Regions from separate parts of the Variovorax sp. PvP013 genome, predicted to be linked through region 2. Evidence: predicted binding sites of a transcription regulator. Region 2 holds the regulator's gene; the other holds the start of a gene.

Region 1 (3,406 bases), 160 kb from region 2:
GCCAATGCATCGGCTCCCCGTCCAGCGGCTCGCGGGCGCGCTGGCGGGAATCCGGCGCGGCGCCGGTCAGCCCCGGGCGCGGGCTGCGTCGCGCAGGGCCTTGATCTCATCGTGGTTGCGCTGGGCGCCGTCGGCCTGCTTCTGCACCACGGCGCGCACGTCGGCCGGCAGCTGGTTCTTCAGTGCCTTGCGGTAGCGCGCCAGCGAGGCGTCCTCGCCGCGCTCGACCTCCTCCAGGATCGACACCTCGCTGTCGGCGCCGACCGCGCCCTTGACCTTGACCCAGCCGCGATGCAGCGCACCGCCGACGGTACCGCCATCGGCGGGCGTGCCGCCGTACTGCGTGACCAGCGGCACGAGTTCGGCCGCGGCCGAGGCGCAGGCGGTGGCACGCTCGCTGAAGAGCTGCTTCAGGCGGGCGGTCTCGACCTGCTCGGCGCTGGCCTTGAAGCCCTCGGCGCCGTCGCGCGAGTTCTCGATCAGGTCGTTGAGGACGTCGACCACCTCGTCGTTGGCCAACGACTCGCCCGCGACGGCGGCCTCGTAGTTGTCGCCGGCACCGAAGGCCGTCGTCGTGGCCGCGCCCAGCGCCGCGCCCGCACCCGCGCCGAGCGTGCCGGTGGTGGTGGGGTCGGTGCCGCTGAAGTAGGTGCGGTCGGCGCGCTCCCAGGCGGCGCGCGTGGCGGGACGGGCCTGCTCCCAGTCGAGGCCCGAGGCGCCGCGGCGGGTCGACCACTCGTCGGCCAGCGAGGGCTCGACGGCGTCGAAGGTGTCGGCGCGCGAGGCGCGGGTCGACCAGCCCATCTCGTAGGCCGGACCGTAGTCGTCGTAGCTGCTGCCCGGCTGCACATAGGTCTCGCGGTTGTAGCTCTCGCGCCAGTAGGCGTCCTCGGCCGTCGGGTTGACGTTCTCGGCGATGGCCTTGCCACCCAGTCCGCCGACGACCGCGCCGGCCACCAGGCCGACCACGGTGCCGACCGGACCGGCGAGCGAGCCCGCCGCCGCGCCGGCCAGTGCGCCGCCGGTGGCGCCGACGCCCGTGCCCACGGGATGGGCGCCGGGTGCGCCGGTGATCGGATCGCGGTTCAGGTCGTCGGCATTGCCGGCGGTAGTACCGCGCGAGAGATCGTTCTGAGTGGCCATGAGTGTCTCCTGACAGGGAAGGTGCAACAGGAAAGGCGGTGCTTCCGGATGCCGCTGCGCCTTGGGAGCGAGCGATGGAAACCGCCGTCGAAAAATCATCCTTGGACTCCGCGAGGCCGATGCGAGTCATCTGCCCCAGACGACGCGTGTAGGGGTTCGCCTGCTCGCCGTCGCGGTCGCGGCCTTGAAATCGCGATGAATGCCCTTATCATTGGCACTCACCGAAGCAGAGTGCTAACAACGCTGCTTTCAGGCGACAGTGTCTCGGGCCACGCGCCCGGGACCCACAAATCCACATCCATTGCACATCCAGGAGATGCTATGAACCTTCGTCCTTTGGCCGATCGCGTGATCGTCAAGCGTGTTGACAGCGAAACCAAGACCGCCTCCGGCATCGTCATCCCCGACGCCGCCGCCGAGAAGCCCGATCAGGGCGAAGTCCTGGCCGTCGGCCCGGGCAAGCGCAACGACAAGGGCGAACTCTCGGCCCTGACCGTCAAGGTCGGCGACCGCGTCCTGTTCGGCAAGTACAGCGGCCAGACCGTCAAGGTCGGCGGCGACGAACTGCTCGTGATGAAGGAAGACGACCTGTTCGCGGTCGTCGAGAAGTGAGCCACCGGCTCCTTCTCCAGCGCTTTCCTTTCCTACCCCCCAATTACTGAATCCGGAGAATCAACATGGCAGCAAAAGACGTCGTTTTCGGCGGCGAAGCCCGCGCACGCATGGTCGAGGGTGTGAACATCCTGGCCAATGCCGTCAAGGTGACCCTGGGCCCCAAGGGCCGCAACGTGGTGCTCGAGCGTTCGTTCGGCGCCCCCACCGTGACCAAGGACGGCGTGTCCGTGGCCAAGGAGATCGAGCTCAAGGACAAGCTGCAGAACATGGGCGCCCAGCTCGTGAAGGAAGTGGCCTCCAAGACCTCCGACAACGCCGGTGACGGCACCACCACCGCGACCGTGCTGGCCCAGGCCATCGTGCGCGAAGGCTTCAAGTACGTGGCCGCCGGCATCAACCCGATGGACCTCAAGCGCGGCATCGACAAGGCCGTCACGGCCCTGGTCGAGGAGCTGAAGAAGGCTTCCAAGCCGACGACCACGTCGAAGGAGATCGCCCAGGTCGGTTCCATCTCGGCCAACAGCGACGAGACCATCGGCAAGCTCATCGCCGACGCGATGGACAAGGTCGGCAAGGAAGGCGTCATCACTGTCGAGGACGGCAAGAGCCTGGACAGCGAGCTCGACGTCGTCGAAGGCATGCAGTTCGACCGCGGCTACCTGTCGCCCTACTTCATCAACAACCCGGAAAAGCAGTCGGCGATCCTGGACAACCCCTTCGTGCTGCTCTACGACAAGAAGATCAGCAACATCCGCGACCTCCTGCCCACGCTGGAACAGGTCGCGAAGTCGGGCCGTCCCCTGCTGATCATCGCGGAAGAAGTCGAAGGCGAAGCCCTGGCGACGCTGGTCGTGAACACGATCCGCGGCATCCTGAAGGTCGTGGCCGTCAAGGCACCGGGCTTCGGCGACCGCCGCAAGGCCATGCTGGAAGACATCGCCATCCTGACGGGCGGCAAGGTCATCGCCGAGGAAGTCGGCCTGACGCTGGAGAAGGTCACCCTGGCCGACCTCGGCTCGGCGCAGCGCATCGAAGTGGGCAAGGAAAACACGATCATCATCGACGGCGCCGGCGCCGCCAACGACATCGAAGCCCGCGTCAAGCAGGTGCGTGTCCAGATCGAGGAAGCCTCGAGCGACTACGACCGCGAGAAGCTGCAGGAACGCGTGGCCAAGCTGGCCGGCGGCGTGGCCGTCATCAAGGTTGGTGCCGCCACCGAAGTCGAGATGAAGGAAAAGAAGGCCCGCGTCGAAGACGCCCTGCACGCCACGCGCGCCGCGGTGGAAGAAGGCGTGGTCGCCGGTGGCGGCGTGGCCCTGCTGCGTGCCAAGCAGGCCGTGGGCGACTCGGTCAAGGGCGACAACGCCGACCAGGACGCCGGCATCAAGCTGGTGATGAAGGCCGTCGAGGCGCCCCTGCGCGAGATCGTCAACAACGCCGGCGGCGAAGCCTCGGTGGTGGTGAACGCGGTCCTGGCCGGCAAGGGCAACTACGGCTTCAACGCCGCCAACGACAGCTACGGCGACATGCTCGAGCTGGGCATCCTGGACCCGACGAAGGTCACCCGCACCGCGCTGCAGAACGCCGCATCGGTCGCTTCCCTGCTGCTGACGACCGAAGCCATGGTCGCCGAGGCACCGAAGGAAGA
Region 2 (3,406 bases):
GGGCAACTGGAAGCGCGTCTACCCGGGCGCCCCGGGCCTGGGCAACTACAACTACGCCAAGCTCATCGGCTTCGTCGACCTGCCGGACACCCTGAAGGCCCCGACCGAGATCTCGGCCTCGACCGGCCTGTCGCGCTGGGACTACGAAGCCGTCCGCAGCTTCTGGAACACCGACCTGGACAACCAGAACGTGCGTGCCCGCTACGCCAGCGGCGACCTCTCCAACACCTATGCCCGCGCCGGCATGGCGGTGGTGATCTCCAAGTCCGAGAAGCGTGCCGCCTTCGTCGATCTGCGCCCGCTGTTCGCCTACTACAAGCAGCAGTACTTCACCCAGTCGCAGTCGGGCTTCAGCTCGATGATCGCCAACCGTGGTGAAGGTGCCGGCCAGTGGCCCTACACCTTCGACGCCGCGCCGGCCCAGAAGCCCAGCGTGGTCAAGGTCGTGGACCTGGCCAACCGCCCCACCGCCGTCAAGGTGAGCCTGGAAGCGCCGCACCGCGCCTTCATCGCCACCCAGGAAGGCAAGCTGCGGGTCTTCGACCTGGGCAACGGCTACCTGAACCAGGCCGGTGGCGGATCGCCGTCCGACATCGCCGAGAAGTTCTCGGTCGACGTGGGCCGCAACCCCACCAACATCGGCTACGTGAAGGATCACGCGTCGGGCACCAACTCGCCGATCAAGAGCCTGTATCCCAACACCCCGCAGAAGGAACTCATCGTCACCTCGCGCGGCGACCGCAAGATCCAGTGGGTGCGCTTCGACAGCGGCTTCAATTCCGGTTCGGTGGCCCGCACGTTCCAGGAAAGCCGCGTGATCGACCCGATCGCCACGGAAGACAACGAGAACCACGGCACCGAAAGCTACATCGTGAGCATCGCCGACTATGCCGGCAAGGGCATCCACAACTTCCTCTACGGCCCGATCCTCTGGCACACCAACGATTCGTCGAAGGCCTGCGCTCCGTCCAAGGGCGGCTGCCAGCTCCTCAACGGCGCGCCTTACGAGTACGGCGGCACCTACAAGGTCCCGGGCAAGCCCTTCCACGCCGGACTGGCCAACATCAACTGATGCATGAAGTCGGCCTTCGAGGCCGACACACCATCGCTTCGCGCGGTGACATCGAGCGGGGATGAACGCTCTTGACCGAAACAACGGCACCTTCGAAAGAAGGAGCCGTTTTTTCTTTGGCGCCGGCCATTGGAAAGAGCGGGCCGGCATGCATGGCGAAGGACGGGAATCCTCGGCACAAAGGAAAAAGCCCCGGAACATTGCTGTTCCGGGGCTATCCGTATGGTGCGGCTGGCAGGAATTGAACCCACGACCCCTTGGTTCGTAGCCAAGTACTCTATCCAACTGAGCTACAGCCGCTGAGCTTCAAATTATAGCACGTGAATTTCGCTCTTCTCAAGAAAAATCGAATTTCATTGCATTCGTCGTCTGGTAGGCCGTGTTGGACTTGAACCAACGACCAAAGGATTATGAGTCCTCTGCTCTGACCAGCTGAGCTAACGGCCCCGACGCGCCGCCGATTCTAGTGGCCCGCCAGCCGGTTACTTGCGATGCGTCAGCGCGTTGGTCACCAGGCGCGAGGTGATGTCGACGATCTGGATCATCCGCTCGTAGGGCATGCGCGTCGGACCGATCACGCCCAGCCGGCCGACCACCTCGCCATCGACCTCGTAATTGGCGCTGACGATCGACAGTTCCTCGAACGGCACGACCTGGCTCTCGCCGCCGATGAAGATGCGCACGCCTTCGGCCTTGCTCGACACGTCCAGCAGGCGCACCAGCTGCGCCTTCTGCTCGAAGAGATCGAAGGCACGGCGCAGCTGGCCCATGTCGCTGGAGAAGTCGCTCACGGCCAGCAGGTTGCGCTCACCCGAGATGACGACCTCCCCCTGCGACTCGGTCATCGCATCGGTGCTCGCCTGCACGGCCGCCTGCATGAGCGAGGCGATCTCGCCGCGCAGCTTCTCGACCTCGGACTGCAGCCGGTCGCGCACCTGCTCGATCGACAGGCCCGCGTAATGCATGTTGATGTAGTTAGCCGCCTCCACGAGCTGCGACTGCGTGTGGTTGGTGTCGGGGAAGATGACGCGGTTCTGCACGTCGCCGTCGGGCGCGACGATGATCACCAGCAGCCGCCGGTCGGACAAGCGCACGAACTCGATCTGCTTGAACACCGACGTGCGGCGCGGCGACATCACGACGCCGACGAACTGCGACAGGCTCGACAGCAGGTGCGCCGCGTTGGCGATGACCTTCTGCGGCTGGTCGGCCGCGAGGCGCGGCGTGGCGAGCTGCTCGCGCTGCGCGGTGAGCATGGTGTCGACGAACAGCCGGTAGCCGCGGGCCGTCGGGATGCGTCCGGCGGAGGTGTGCGGGCTGGTGATGAGGCCCAGGCCCTCGAGGTCGGACATCACGTTGCGGATGGTGGCCGGCGAGAGTTCCAGGCCCGAGGCGCGCGAGAGCGTGCGCGAACCCACGGGTTGGCCCTCGGCGATGTAGCGCTCGACGAGTGTCTTGAGAAGCAACTTGGCCCGGTCGTCCAGCATCGCCAGATTTTAGTGTTGTAATTTGACGCATGACCTCGCGTTTCCGGCATGTCGCACTCATCGGCAAATACCAGGCATCGGGCCAGCGGGCCCAGGCGGGCGCCGAGGACGGCGTCATGGAAGGCATCGGCGCCTTCCTCGAATCCCAGGGCTGCGAGGTGGTGGTCGAGCGTTCGACCGCCGAGCACGTCGAGGCCAGCCGCTATGCCTCCCTCACCGCCGAGGAGATCGGCGAACGCTGCGACCTCGGACTGGTGGTGGGCGGCGACGGCACGATGCTGGGCATCGGGCGCCAGCTCGCACCCTACGGCGTGCCGTTGATCGGAATCAACCGCGGCCGGCTCGGCTTCATCACCGACATCGCCCTGGACAGCTACCAGTCGCGTCTCGTGCCCATGCTCGCGGGCGAGTACGAGGAGGATCACCGCAGCCTGATGCACGCCCGCGTCATGCGCGAGGGCGAATGCGTGTTCGACGCGCTGGCCATGAACGACGTGGTGGTCAATCGCGGCGCGACCTCGGGCATGGTCGAACTCCGGGTGTCGGTGGGACGGCATTTCGTCGCCAACCAGCGCGCCGACGGCCTGATCATCGCCTCGCCCACCGGCTCGACCGCCTATGCGCTGTCGGCCGGCGGACCGCTGATGCACCCGTCGATTCCCGGCTGGGTGCTGGTGCCGATCGCGCCGCACACGCTCTCCAACCGGCCGATCCTGCTGCCCGACGCCGACGAGATCACGGTCGAGCTGGTGTCCGGCCGCGGCGCCAGCGCGAACTTCGACATGCAGTCGCTCGCCTCGGTCGAGATCGGCGACCGCGTGGTGGTGCGACGCTCCGACTACCGCGT

What was found. The regulator HrcA, encoded in region 2, represses chaperone genes, less so after heat shock. The targets are predictions, from matches to a motif close to TTAGCACTCNNNNNNNNNGAGTGCTAA.
Region 1: ABID77_RS08910 (co-chaperone GroES) is a predicted target of HrcA. The motif match lies at 1,355-1,381, and genes of this name have one in related genera.

Annotation. Positions count from the first base shown of each region.
Region 1 covers NZ_JBNDLF010000002.1:217,810-221,215, forward strand. The annotation lists gene ABID77_RS08905 (PA2169 family four-helix-bundle protein) at 67-1,143, opposite strand; gene ABID77_RS08910 (co-chaperone GroES) at 1,465-1,755, shown strand; gene groL (chaperonin GroEL) at 1,821-3,406, shown strand, end outside.
Region 2 covers NZ_JBNDLF010000002.1:59,746-63,151, forward strand. The annotation lists gene ABID77_RS08095 (hypothetical protein) at 1-1,072, shown strand, start outside; tRNA gene ABID77_RS08100 (tRNA-Arg) at 1,296-1,372, opposite strand; tRNA gene ABID77_RS08105 (tRNA-Ile) at 1,443-1,519, opposite strand; gene hrcA (heat-inducible transcriptional repressor HrcA) at 1,555-2,559, opposite strand; gene ABID77_RS08115 (NAD kinase) at 2,589-3,406, shown strand, end outside.